Regions from separate parts of the Kitasatospora cystarginea genome, predicted to be linked through region 2. Evidence: riboswitches for the same ligand, from Rfam matches in the RefSeq annotation. Region 2 holds a riboswitch; the other holds the start of a gene.

Region 1 (6,931 bases), on a different contig from region 2:
CCTGGTCCGGGGTGCCCCGATGCCCTGCTCGCTCACGTCGGGCCCTCTCCGTACTCGTCCGTCGGCACGCGCTGCCGCTACTCGGACAGCGGGCCGCTCACCCGACCGTACGCCGCTGCCGGGCAGCAGCCTATGGGGCGGCGCCGACGGACTTGACACCACCGCCCCTTACTCACCAGCTCAGCCCCGGACGTAGAACGGCTGCACCCGGGTGAGCAGCCACTCCACCACCGGGTCGGCGACCAGGTCGAGCAGCACCAGGTGGACGCCGTACGGCAGCGGGGCGGTTCCCAGCGCACGGCCGAGCGCCTCGTTGGCCTGTGCCGGATCGGTCAGCAGGTCGGGGTCGAACTGCACTCCGACGAACAGCGCCGGGGCGTCCCCCTCCACCGAGGCGCAGGCCCGACGGGCCGTCAGCACCCCGGGCAGAGTGGCGAGTTCGGCGGCGGCCGCGGCCAGGAAGGCGTACGGCTCCTCGTGCGGCTCGGGTTCGCGCAGCGCCACCTTGGCGCCGTCCGGCTGCCCCTGCCAGCGGTCACCCTGCGGGCCGCGCCGCAGCTCGCCGACCCCCTCGGGCGGGATCGGGATGCCCACCGGGGCCTGAGGGTTGACCGCGATCCCGACCCCCAGCGGCAGCCCGCGGGCGAACTCCCAGACCGGGGCGACAGCGAACGGCATCCCGGGGGCGTGCTGCAGGAACACCTCCTGCGAGGAGAAGACCGGGACGTACGGCGCGCCGGCCAGCTCGATGGTCGGCAGGTCCAGCGAGGCGCCCTGCGGGTCGGCACCGGCCGGCAGCGGGATCCACACCTGGCTGCGGGCCAGCACCTCGACCACCCTGGCGGTCGCGCCGGGCTCGCCGAGCGCGGCGGTGAGCACCTGCTCCAGCTCGTTGGCGGGCCAGCCGCCGCCCGTCGGGGCCGTACCGGGCTCAGCCCATGCCTGCGTCTCGCCAGCCGGGTAGCTCATCGGCTCCTGCCCCTCCAACCTGACCGGGTGCTGCCCCGGTCTCCACCGCTGCCAGAAGGGTAGCGGGAGGCGGTCCGTCCCCGATGCGCCCCCGTACCGCAAGGGTGAACCCGCCCCACCTGGGGAGGAGATGTCCGACCCCTCTCCCCCTCGGCCCACCCGGCATGCCATGATGAGCGCGCTCATACGCAGCGCCCAATTTCATACTGGCCGTTCGAACCCGCGCGGGAGAGTCCGGAGTGCCCTGCACGGGCACGGGCCGGCGCCGAAGGAGCAAGTCCTCCCCGGAATCTCTCAGGCACCCCTACCGCACGGGCGAGGCAGATCTGGAAAGTGGACACGGCCGCGCCGTGCGCCCACCCACGGTGCAAGCCGCCATCCTTGGTTAGCGGTGAAGCTCTCAGGTTGTGACGACAGACGGGGAGACTCCACCCCCGTGTGCCCGTACGCAGGTCAACCCCTGAGTGCCCCAGCCAAGGAGTTCCGCCGTGTCCCTCCGTCACACCGCGCTCGACGCCCTGCACCGCTCCCTCGGTGCGACCATGACCGACTTCGCCGGCTGGGACATGCCGCTGCGCTACGGCAGCGAGCGCGAGGAGCACATCGCGGTCCGCACCAAGGCCGGCCTGTTCGACCTGTCGCACATGGGCGAGATCACCGTCTCCGGCCCGCAGGCCGGCGAGCTGCTCGACCACGCACTGGTCGGCTTCATCTCGGCGCTCGGCGTGCTGCGCGCCCGCTACACCATGATCTGCCGCGAGGACGGCGGCATCCTCGACGACCTGATCGTCTACCGCACCGCGGAGGACGAGTACATGGTGGTCGCCAACGCCTCCAACGCCCAGGTGGTGCTGGACGCGCTCACCGAGCGCGCGGCCGGCTTCGACGCCGCGGTCCGGGACGACCGGGACGCCTACGCGCTGCTCGCCGTCCAGGGCCCGGAGGCGAACGCCATCCTGGCCTCGCTCACCGACGCCGACCTGCCGGGTCTGAAGTACTACGCGCTGCTGCCCGCCACGGTGGCCGACCGTCAGGTCTGGCTGGCCCGTACCGGTTACACCGGCGAGGACGGCTTCGAGGTCTTCTGCGCCCCCGGCGACGCCGAGCACCTGTGGAACGCGCTGAGCGCGGCCGGTGCCGACAAGGGCCTGGTCCCGTGCGGCCTGTCCTGCCGGGACACCCTGCGCCTGGAGGCGGGCATGCCGCTGTACGGGCACGAGCTCTCCACCGAGCTGACCCCCTTCGACGCCGGGCTCGGCCGGGTGGTCCGCTTCGACAAGACCACGGGCGGCGGCGAGTTCGTCGGCCGCAAGGCGCTGGAGCAGGCCGCCGCCGAGGCCGAGTCCAAGGCGCCGCGCAAGCTGGTCGGCCTGGTCTCCGAGGGCAAGCGGGTGCCGCGCGCCGAGTACTCGGTGGTCGACGCCGAGGGCACCGTGATCGGGCGGATCACCTCCGGCGCCCCCTCCCCCACCCTGGGCAAGCCGATCGCCATCGCGTACGTGGACGTCGCACACGCCGCGCCCGGTACGGCAGTTGCGGTGGACGTCCGCGGCAAGCACGAGCCGGTCGAGGTCGTCGCGCTGCCCTTCTACAAGCGCGCCCGCTGAGCCCACGGCCCGCCCCGGCCGTCTCATAACCCCCGCCTGTCCGGTCCGCTCAGCGGACGGCTTCGCCCTACCCTCTTGCGATCCTGGAGAATGACGCCATGAGCAACCCCACGCACCTGCAGTACAGCAAGGAGCACGAGTGGCTGACCGCCGCCGACGAGGACGGCGTGTCGACCGTCGGCATCACCGAGCACGCGGCCACCGCGCTCGGTGACATCGTGTACGTCCAGCTCCCGAACGTCGGTGACACCGTCACCGCGGGTGAGTCCTGTGGCGAGCTCGAATCCACCAAGTCGGTCAGCGACCTGTTCTCGCCGGCCACCGGTGAGGTCGTGGAGATCAACCAGGCCGTCATCGACGACCCGGCCCTGGTCAACGGCGAGCCCTTCACCGGCGGCTGGCTGTACAAGGTCCGCGTCACCGCGACCGACGAGCTGCTCGACGCCGCCGGGTACGACGCCTTCATCGGCGCCTGACCCTTCCGGCCCTTCGGGGGCGGCGGCCGCAGCGCGGCGGCCGCCCCACGCCTCCTCAGGTCCCCTGCCCCGCCCCACAGGAAGACCCATCTCCATGACGGTTCTGAACCAGTCCCTGCACGCGCTCGACCCCGAGATCGCCGCGGCGGTCGACGCCGAGCTGCACCGTCAGCAGACCACCCTCGAAATGATCGCCTCTGAGAACTTCGCCCCCGTGGCGGTCATGGAGGCCCAGGGCTCGGTGCTGACCAACAAGTACGCCGAGGGCTACCCCGGCAAGCGCTACTACGGCGGCTGCGAGCACGTCGACGTGGTCGAGCAGATCGCCATCGACCGGATCAAGGAGCTGTTCGGCGCCGAGCACGCCAACGTCCAGCCGCACTCGGGCGCGCAGGCCAACGCCGCCGCGATGTTCGCGCTGATCCAGCCGGGTGACACCATCCTGGGTCTGAGCCTGGCCCACGGCGGCCACCTGACCCACGGCATGAAGATCAACTTCTCCGGCAAGCTCTACAACGTGGCCGCGTACCACGTGGACGAGAAGACCGGTCTGGTCGACATGGCCGAGGTCGAGCGCCTGGCCAAGGAGCACCAGCCGAAGCTGATCATCGCCGGCTGGTCCGCCTACCCGCGCCAGCTGGACTTCGCCGAGTTCCGCCGCATCGCGGACGAGGTCGGCGCGCTGCTGATGGTCGACATGGCGCACTTCGCCGGCCTGGTCGCCGCCGGTCTGCACCCGTCCCCGGTCCCGTACGCGGACGTGGTCACCACCACCACCCACAAGACCCTGGGCGGCCCCCGCGGCGGTGTGATCCTCTCCAAGGCCGAGTTCGCCAAGAAGATCAACTCCGCGGTCTTCCCCGGCCAGCAGGGCGGCCCGCTGGAGCACGTGATCGCCGCCAAGGCCGTGGCCTTCAAGGTCGCCGCCTCGGAGGAGTTCAAGGACCGCCAGCGCCGCACCCTGGAGGGTGCCAAGATCCTGGCGGAGCGCCTGCTCCAGGACGACACCGCCGCCGCCGGCGTCTCCGTCCTCTCCGGCGGCACCGACGTCCACCTGGTCCTGGTCGACCTGCGCAACAGCGAGCTGAACGGCCAGGACGCCGAGGACCGGCTGCACGAGGTCGGCATCACCGTCAACCGCAACGCCGTCCCGAACGACCCGCGCCCGCCGATGGTCACCTCCGGCCTGCGCATCGGCACCCCGGCCCTGGCCACCCGCGGCTTCCAGGCCGAGGACTTCCGCGAGGTCGCCGACGTCATCGCCGAGACGCTGCTGCCCTCCTTCGACGAGGAGAAGGCCGCCGCGCTCCGGGCCCGCGTCACCGCGCTGGCCGCGAAGTACCCGCTCTACCCGGAGCTGTAGGCCTCCCCGGGAGCCACCGGCGTCCCGCCCTGGGTGACCGGCCTCACTCCGCCGCCGTCACCTGGAACTCCGGGGCACCGCGCACACTGGACAGTGAGCGCGGTGCCCCGACCCATGTACCGCTAGCAAGTCCTTCCACGAGACCCAGACAAGGACGTCCACCGTGGCCATCAGCGTCTTCGACCTCTTCTCCATCGGCATCGGCCCGTCCAGCTCGCACACGGTCGGCCCGATGCGGGCGGCCCGGATGTTCGCACGCCGCCTGAAGTCGGAGGGACTGCTGGCCCAGACGGCCTCCGTCCGCGCCGAGCTGTTCGGCTCGCTCGGTGCCACCGGCCACGGCCACGGCACCCCCAAGGCCGTGCTGCTCGGCCTGGAGGGCAACTCCCCCCGCACCGTCGACGTCGACAAGGCCGACCTGGACGTGGAGCGGATAAACGCCGAGAAGCGCCTGCTCCTGCTGGGCGACCACGAGATCCCCTTCGACCCCGGCACCCAGCTGATCCTGCACCGCCGCCGGTCCCTGCCCTACCACGCCAACGGCATGACCCTGGCAGCGTACGACGCCGACGGCGTCCCGGTGCTGGAGAAGACCTACTACTCGGTCGGCGGCGGCTTCGTGGTGGACGAGGACGCGATCGGCGCTGACCGGGTCAAGCCGGACGACACCGCGCTGCGCTACCCCTTCCGCACCGGTGAGGAGCTGCTGCGCCTCACCCGGGAGACCGGCCTGTCCATCTCCGGTCTGATGCTGGAGAACGAGAAGGCCTGGCGCAGCGAGGCCGAGATCCGGGCCGGGCTGCTGGAGATCTGGGCCGTGATGAAGGAATGCGTCGCGGCCGGCATGGCCCGCGAGGGCATCCTGCCGGGCGGGCTCAAGGTCCGCCGGCGCGCCGCCGCCGGGGCGCGGGCGCTGCGTGCCGAGGGCATCGGCCCGGCGAACGCGATGGAGTGGGTCACCCTCTACGCGATGGCCGTCAACGAGGAGAACGCCTCCGGCCAGCGGGTGGTCACCGCCCCCACCAACGGCGCGGCGGGCATCATCCCGGCCGTCCTGCACTACTACCTGAACTTCATCCCGGGCGCCGACGACGAGGGCATCGTCCGCTTCCTGCTGGCGGCCGGCGCGATCGGCATGCTCTTCAAGGAGAACGCCTCCATCTCCGGCGCCGAGGTCGGCTGCCAGGGCGAGGTCGGCTCCGCCTGCTCGATGGCGGCCGGCGGCCTGGCCGAGGTCCTCGGCGGCACCCCCGAGCAGGTCGAGAACGCCGCCGAGATCGGCATCGAGCACAACCTGGGACTCACCTGCGACCCGGTCGGCGGCCTGGTCCAGATCCCCTGCATCGAGCGCAACGGCATGGCCTCGGTCAAGGCCGTCACCGCCGCCCGGATGGCCCTGCGCGGCGACGGCCGCCACCACGTCTCCCTCGACAAGGCGATCAAGACCATGAAGGAGACCGGCGCCGACATGAAGATCAAGTACAAGGAGACCTCGCGCGGCGGCCTCGCGGTCAACGTCATCGAGTGCTGACGCCCCCGCGCTGAGCAAGCCCGAAGTCCCCGGTCCGCGCCCTGCGGGCCGGGGACTTCCGGTCATCGGAGTGCGAAGGTTCTCTGATGCGGCGCCGGATCGGGCTCGCGAGGGGCACGCCCACCCGTTCGATGCGAGCTTGTGGCGGAACGGTCGCCGAGGTGACTTCGGCTGGTCAGCCTGCTGTCGGGCTCTGCGCGACCTGCGCTCGCACGAACCCGTGGCTCCGCTCCACTTTCGCTACATGCAGCGTGTAGCTCTGGTACCACTCGGCTTGCCCGCGCTTCTGCGCCGCGCGGTGCTCGGCGTCGCCCCGCCACTCCGCGAGGGCGTCGGCGTCGCGGAAGTACCCGACGGTGATGGACAGCCCGCCAGGCGTCTGCGCGTGGTCCATCCCCAGGAACCCGGGGACGTCCTTCACCAGGTCTTCCATGCGTGCGTTGGTCTCGCTGTAGCCACTCTGGTCCTGGGTTCGCACCGCGGTGAACACAGCCACGTAGTAGGGGGGTTCATAGGCCTCGACGGGCGCGACAGGCGCTTCGGAGTGATTGCTCATGGCGCCACCGTAAGGTGGGACGCGCCCAGCGATCCAGCCTTTCCTGAACGGGATGCACAAGGGACCGGGCTCTTGACCAAAGCCGTCCGAGCTCTCCTCCAACTCCCGGAAACGGCCACGAGCCCACCGGCTCACAGAACGGCGCGAGGGACGGGAACGCCGGGGCGGACGTCGGCCGATGCGGCACTAGCAGGACGACGGGTACGTCTTGACGCTGACCGCCCGGCCGGCCGAGCAGCGGCGGATCTCGGCCGCGACCGGCTCGGGGACGGGGACGACCAGCTCGCCCCCGGCCGGCACGACGGCCAGGTTCCCGATCGGGGTGCGATGGACGACCTGCTGCGAGGCTCCGGCCTTCGGCGAGTCGTAGGCCAGGTGGACGATGCGGCGCGAAACGGGCACCGGATGCGGGTTCCGCAGAACGACGGC
Region 2 (6,931 bases):
GCACCGCGATCATGCCCAACCGGACACGGCCCAGGTCCCGTCACACCAACGCCACGCCGGTATGCCGCACTCGCACGCCGATCTAGCACGGAGAGGCGACCCGCCATGACCATGCAGACGCCCCAGCCCCCGCCCAGCGCCCTGCGCGCGGTCCTTGCCGCGCTCGACTCCGAGACCGCGCTGTGCCAGCCCGCCGCCGGTGCGCTGCGCGACGCCGCCGGCCCGCTGCTGCCCTCCCATCCGCTCGCGGTGCACGTCCTGGAGGGACCCGGCGCCGGGCTCGCCACGGCCAGGCGCACCGGGTGGCGCTTCCTGATCAAGCGTGGCTCGGCGGCGGTCCCGGCGGAGCCCGCGGCCGAGGTCGCGGCGGCGGCCGAAGTGGTCGAGACTGCGGACGGCCACGCCTTCTCGCACTTCACCGCAGGGCCGTACCTGAACTCCACGGTCCGGGCGCTGCGCCAGGCCTGGCAGCTCGCCCAGTCCTCACGGTCCCGGCACCAGCCGCGACTGCTGTCGATGCCCGGCCACTACGCCACCGCGCTGTGGCTGCACCATCCGGAGGCCAGCCCGGCCACCGACCTGCTGATCCCGCTGGCGCCCGCCCCCTGCGGGGTGACCGCGCACCGGGTCTACCCGGCGCTCGAACTGCTGGCGATGCTGGAGCGCGCCGCGGTCCCCGCGCGGCTGGCCGCCGGGATCTCCTGAGGCGAATCACCCGGACGGGCCATCTGGATCTGACTCGGTCGAGTCAGCATCCGGGTGGCCCGTCCGGCCGTCCCGACCGGGTTCCGCCGCCTGAACGGGTGATGTAGCGAAGCCAGTTGTGGCGCATGTCACCAAATCGCTGCGCGATCGGCTCGCGATGCCGACACTGGGAATCAGGTGGAAAGGGCTGCCAGTCCTACCCACCGACGCGCCGGTTCACACATGAGCCGGGGCCGGCAGGAGATCCGACCGGCGGGGCGGACGCCCGGGACCGACCGGCAACAGGGAACGCGGGGGAAGGAGCGAGCCGAGAGTCGAGTCCGAACGTGCATCGCGGGCCTGCCGCCGACTTCGCCGGCGGGCACAGCGGTCGACTTCTCCGGCGGACGGAGCAACGACCCTCGACGAGGATGTGCGCCCGGGCCGCAGCTGTCGGTGCGCGTTCACCACGGGCCCCGTTACCGGCCGGTCCGATGGGGGCGGCCGCGGCGGCGGGAGCGGATCGTCGTGAGCGAAGCGAGGGTACGAGTCATGTGCCAGCACCGTCCTGAGTGCCCGTCAGCGGAGTCCGCCGACCGTGAGGCGGCCGTCCCGGTGGCCCGCCACCCCGAGCAGGGGTGGAGCCTGCTCTGCAACGGCGTCCTGATCTTCGATGACACCGGCGAGCTGCTGCCCGACGGGCAGGTGATCGCACCGCACCGGCCCCTGGCCGCGGCCTGAGCAACCCCGGAGAACGGCGCGGGGCCCTTCAGAGGAACGATCCTCCGAAGGGCCCCGCGCTGCTGTTCGACTCAGACGCCGTACTCGTCCAGCGGCGGGCAGGAGCAGACCAGGTTGCGGTCGCCGTACGCGCCGTCGATCCGGCTCACCGGCGGCCAGTACTTGTCGGCCGGGTTGACGCCCGCCGGGAAGACCGCCTCCTGCCGGGTGTACGGGTGCGCCCAGTCACCGGCCAGGTTGGCGGCGGTGTGCGGGGCGTTCCGCAGCGGGTTGTCGTCGGCTGCCCACTCGCCCGAGCCGACCTTGTCGATCTCCGCACGGATCTCGATCATCGCCTCGCAGAAGCGGTCGATCTCGCCCAGGTCCTCGGACTCGGTGGGCTCGATCATCAACGTGCCGGCCACCGGGAAGGACATGGTCGGGGCGTGGAAGCCGTAGTCGATCAGGCGCTTGGCGACGTCGTCCACCGTCACGCCCGTCTCCTTGGTGAGCGGACGCAGGTCGATGATGCACTCGTGCGCGACCAGGCCGCCGGGACCGGTGTAGAGCACCGGGAAGTGCGGGGCCAAGCGCTTGGCGATGTAGTTGGCGTTCAGCACCGCGACCTGGGTGGCACGCTTGAGGCCCTCGCCGCCCATCAGCCGGACGTACGTCCAGGAGATCGGCAGGATCGCGGCCGAACCCCACGGCGCGGCCGAGATCGGGCCGACACCGGTGGCCGGGCCGGCCTCCGCCTGCAGCGGGTGGTTCGGCAGGTACGGCGCCAGGTGCGCGCGCACCGCGACCGGGCCGACGCCCGGGCCGCCGCCACCGTGCGGGATGCAGAAGGTCTTGTGCAGGTTCAGGTGCGACACGTCCGCGCCGAACTTGCCCGGCTTGGCCAGGCCGACCAGGGCGTTGAGGTTGGCACCGTCCACGTACACCTGACCGCCGGCCTCGTGCACCATGCCGCAGATCTCGGTGATCTGGGCCTCGTACACACCGTGGGTGGAGGGGTAGGTCACCATCAGCACGGAGAGCTGGTCGCGGTGCTGCTCGATCTTGGCCTTGAGGTCCTCGACGTCCACGTCGCCGTCAGTCAGGGTCTTGACCACGACCACGCGCATCCCGGCCATCACGGCCGAGGCCGCGTTGGTGCCGTGCGCGGAGGACGGGATCAGGCAGACGTCGCGCTGGGTGTCGCCGTTGGCGTGGTGGTAGGCACGCACCGCCAGCAGACCGGCCAGCTCGCCCTGGGAGCCGGCGTTCGGCTGGATGGAAACGGCGTCGTAGCCGGTCACCTCGACCAGCTGCTGCTCCAGCTGGCGGATCAGGGTCAGGAAGCCCTCCGCCTGGTCCACCGGGGCGAACGGGTGCAGCTGGCCGAACTCCGGCCAGGTCACCGGCTCCATCTCGGTGGTGGCGTTGAGCTTCATGGTGCACGAGCCCAGCGGGATCATGCCGCGATCCAGCGCGTAGTCCCGGTCGGAGAGGCGACGCAGGTAACGCAGCATCGCGGTCTCCGAGCGGTGGTCGTGGAAGACCGGGTGGGTGAGGTACTCGTCCTCGCGCAGCAGCGCGGCGGGCAGCGCCTCGGCGTTCTCGTCCAGCTCGACGCCCTCGATGCCGAAGGCGGCGAGGACGGCGGCCAGGGTTTCGCGGGTGGTGGTCTCGTCGCAGGAGATCGACACGGTGTCGGCGTCGGCCTGGTACAGGTTGACGCCACCCGCGCGGGCGGCGTCCACGACCGCGGCGGCCCGGCCCGGGACGCGGGCGGTGACGGTGTCGAAGAACTCACCGTGCAGCAGCTCGACGCCACCGGCCTTCAGACCCTCTGCCAGCGCGGCGGCGTAGCGGTGGGTGCGGCGGGCGATGTCGGCGAGGCCGTCGGGGCCGTGGTAAACGGCGTACATGGAGGCCATCACGGCCAGCAGCACCTGGGCGGTGCAGATGTTGCTGGTGGCCTTCTCGCGGCGGATGTGCTGCTCGCGGGTCTGCAGCGCCAGCCGGTAGGCGCGGTTGCCGTCGGCGTCCACCGAGACACCGACCAGGCGGCCGGGCAGGTTGCGGGCGTACTCGGCACGGACGGCCAGGTAGCCGGCGTGCGGGCCGCCGAAGCCCATCGGCACACCGAAGCGCTGCGAGGTGCCGCAGGCGATGTCGGCGCCGAGCGAGCCCGGGGACTTCAGCAGGGTGAGGGCCAGCAGGTCGGCGGCGACGGCGACGATCGCGCCCAGGCCGTGCGCCTGCTCGATCACCGGGGCGAGGTCGCGGACCACACCGGTGGCACCGGGGTACTGGAGCAGCACACCGAAGACGCCGCGCTCGGCGATCTCGGCCGGGATGCCGTCCGACAGGTCGGCGACGACCACCTCGACGCCGGTCGGCACCGCACGGGTGTTGATCACCGCGACGGTCTGCGGCAGGGTCTCGGCGTCGACCAGGAAGACACCGCCCTTGACCTTGGTGACCCGGCGGGCCAGCGCCATCGCCTCGGCGGCGGCGGTGCCCTCGTCCAGCAGCGAGGAACCGGAGGTGGCGAGCCCGGTCAGGTCGGAGACCAGGGTCTGGAAGTTGAGCAGCGCCTCCAGGCGGCCCTGGGAGATCTCCGGCTGGTACGGGGTGTAGGCGGTGTACCAGGCCGGGTTCTCCAGCACGTTGCGGAGGATCACCGGCGGGGTGAACGTGCCGTAGTAGCCGAGACCGATCATCGGCTGCAGGACCTGGTTGCGCGAGGCGAGTTCACGCAGCTCTGCAAGCACCTGGGCCTCGCTGCGACCGGCGGGCAGGCCGAGCGCGGTGAGGCTGCGGATGGCCTCCGGCACGGCGGCGTCGGACAGCTCGTCCAGCGAGCCGTAGCCCACCTGCGCCAGCATCTTGTCCTGGGCGGCGGTGTCGGGGCCGATGTGGCGGGTCTCGAAGGGGCTGGCCTGCTCAAGCTCGGCGAGCGTCGGCTGGGCGTTCATGGGGGTCGAGGCCTCCTGGTCGCGGACCGGCGGGGGGGTGCACACGTCGTTGGGCTCCGCCGCTGTGGGAGCGGTGGTCCGATGTGCGTGTGAACCCGACAGGCCTCCCCCTCTGTCATCGGGACCTGAGAGCTTCGCCGCGCGGGAGGCCCGGGGGGCGTCCATCGGCTTGCACCGTCGGTGAGGGTGGTGCCGCCGGCTCCCGCGCCAACAGCCCTGCCCTGCTTTCCAGAGTGACCTAGCCCACACGGTACGGATGCCTGAGAGATTCCGGGGAGGGTTTGCTCCTTCGGCGCCCCACTTCCCGCAGTTCAACGGGGATTGGGGACTCTCCCGAGCGGGCTCGGCGGTCGCGCCCAGGGTACCAGCGGAAACCCCGCAGATCACCGGTCGGTCGGGAGCGATCGGGCGGAACACCGACGACCCCGGACAGCCCAACGCCCTCCCGTACGGCTGCCTTCGGGTAGCCGCTGTCCGACTTGATGGCTTTTCGTGTGAAGTGGCGGTCGGACAGCTCCTCCAAGCCGCCCACCAGACGGGATTCCCCCAGGAGCACGTAGTGGAGGACGGCGTGCAGACCGACATCGATCCGCGGGACCTGATCGGCCACAAGGCGGTCGACCGGAACGGTGACAAGATCGGCACGGTCGACGAGGTCTATCTCGACGACGCGACGGGTGAGCCCGAGTGGGCCGCGGTGCGAACCGGGATCTTCGGCCGGGATGCCTTCGTCCCGCTGACCACCAGTGAGTTCTCGGGCGACGAACTCAGGGTCCCGTACGACAAGTCACTGATCAAGGAATCGCCAGACTTCGGCGTCGGGCAGCACCTCTCGCCCGCACAGGAGCTGCAGCTCTACCGCTACTACGGCCTGGACGCGAGCGCCCCCTCGGCGGCACCCGCAAACCGCACCTCGAAGACCACCGACCGGGACTTCGGCTCCGTCGGGTCGACCGGACCGCACCCGCCCGCCACCCAGCCCACGCCCGCGGCAGCCCCCGCACCTGCCACACCCCCGGCGCCCTCCGCACCCGCCACTCCGGCAGCACCCGCCACCGGGGAGCGCGCGACGGCCGGCTTCACACCGCCGACTCAAGCTCCGGCTCCGACTCCAAGCCCGACCGCACAGCCTGCCACGCCGCCGGCCGACCACGTCAAGAGCCCCGCCGTGGCGGACAGGCCCGCCCTCAGAACCACCGGGTCCAACGGGCGGGCGGTGCACGCCCCCACCCCGGACCGGGCGGCCGCCCAGGGCGCGCCGGCCGGGCCCATCGAGATCACCTGCCGCGAGGAGCGCCTCGACATCAGCACCGAGTGGCACGTCCTCGGCACCGCGCGGCTGCGCAAGTACGTGACCACCGAGTCCGTGGAGCGCCGGGTACGGCTCGCCCGGGAGCGGGTTCGGGTCGAGCGCGTGCCAGTGACCGAGTCCGAGCGGGCCGCACTGAGCGACCAGGAGCTCGCCGACGCGGTCGAGGAGGTGACCCTGCGCGAGGAGCGGCCGGTGCTGCGCAAGTACCTGGCGCCGGTCGAGCGGGTGCGCCTGGTGGTCGAGCGGTACACCGAGGAGCAGGTGATCCGCGAGGAGCTGCGCCGGGAGCAGGTCGAGGTGTACGACAGCACCACCCCGGACGCTCCCACCACCCCGGGCGCGACGCCCTCCACCCCACCGCCCGCCCGTCCCGAACCGCTGCGCCACGCCTGACCCGTCGCTTCGCTTCCAGCCCCGGCACCGGACGAAACGGAGCCGGGGCGACCGGTTTGCCTAATTTTCAACCGTAGATATTTGACAGTCTGAACTATCCATGTGCATCGTTACTTCAGTTCGTTGACTTTCGCCCTTGGCCACAACCGCCGAGGGACCTGAACTGGAGGAAGAACCGTGAGTGAGGCACCACAGCCCAGCTCCACGGCCGAGAAGCCGAGCAGCGCACGAGTGCTGCCCGCTCTGATCCTGGCGATGCTGGCGTTCAGCGTGGTGCAGACCGCGGTCGTCCCGATCCTGCCGTCGCTGGCCAAGGAGCTGCACACCGCCGGCTCCAACATCACCTGGCTGATGACGGCCAACCTGCTCTCCGCCGCCGTGCTGACCCCGCTACTGGGGCGCTTCGGCGACCTGCGCGGCCGCAAGCCGATGCTGCTGATCTCACTGGCCGGCCTGGTCGCCGGCTCCGCCCTCGCGGTCGGCACCCACTCCTTCACCTGGCTGGTCGTCGCCCGCGTCCTGCAGGGCGCCGGCGGTGGCGTGCTCCCGCTGGCGATCAGCATCGTCCGTGACGAGCTCCCCCGGGAGAAGGTCACCGGCGGCGTCGCCGCGATCTCCGCCTCGATGGGCGTCGGCTCGGGCCTCGGCCTGGTCGCCACCGGCCTGCTGCTGGAGCACTGGAGCTACAAGTCCATCTTCTGGATGGGCCTGATCTTCGGCTTGATCGCGGTCGCTCTGGTCGCCCTGCGCGTCCCCAAGGACCCGGTCGTCGACAAGGACGGCGGCGCCGACCCGCTCGGCGCGCTCACCCTGGCCGGCTGGCTCTGCGCCCTGCTGGTCGCCGTCAGCCAGGGCA

Evidence for each region. A riboswitch is a leader RNA that binds a small molecule or an ion and turns the genes downstream of it on or off. The one in region 2 is predicted to bind glycine.
Region 1: it holds a riboswitch for glycine, as region 2 does, so the genes downstream of both, gcvT (glycine cleavage system aminomethyltransferase GcvT) here and gcvP (aminomethyl-transferring glycine dehydrogenase) in region 2, are expected to answer to the same signal.

Annotation. Positions count from the first base shown of each region.
Region 1 covers NZ_BAAATR010000040.1:24,449-31,379, reverse strand. The annotation lists gene ABD369_RS32095 (enhanced serine sensitivity protein SseB C-terminal domain-containing protein) at 181-969, opposite strand; glycine riboswitch at 1,185-1,289, shown strand; gene gcvT (glycine cleavage system aminomethyltransferase GcvT) at 1,458-2,576, shown strand; gene gcvH (glycine cleavage system protein GcvH) at 2,675-3,052, shown strand; gene glyA (serine hydroxymethyltransferase) at 3,147-4,415, shown strand; gene ABD369_RS32075 (L-serine ammonia-lyase) at 4,579-5,946, shown strand; gene ABD369_RS32070 (antibiotic biosynthesis monooxygenase family protein) at 6,122-6,502, opposite strand; gene ABD369_RS32065 (hypothetical protein) at 6,689-6,931, opposite strand, start outside.
Region 2 covers NZ_BAAATR010000002.1:400,713-407,643, forward strand. The annotation lists gene ABD369_RS03720 (hypothetical protein) at 106-705, shown strand; gene ABD369_RS03725 (DUF5999 family protein) at 1,237-1,425, shown strand; gene gcvP (aminomethyl-transferring glycine dehydrogenase) at 1,497-4,370, opposite strand; glycine riboswitch at 4,476-4,607, opposite strand; glycine riboswitch at 4,609-4,716, opposite strand; gene ABD369_RS03735 (PRC and DUF2382 domain-containing protein) at 4,942-6,075, shown strand; gene ABD369_RS03740 (MFS transporter) at 6,253-6,931, shown strand, end outside.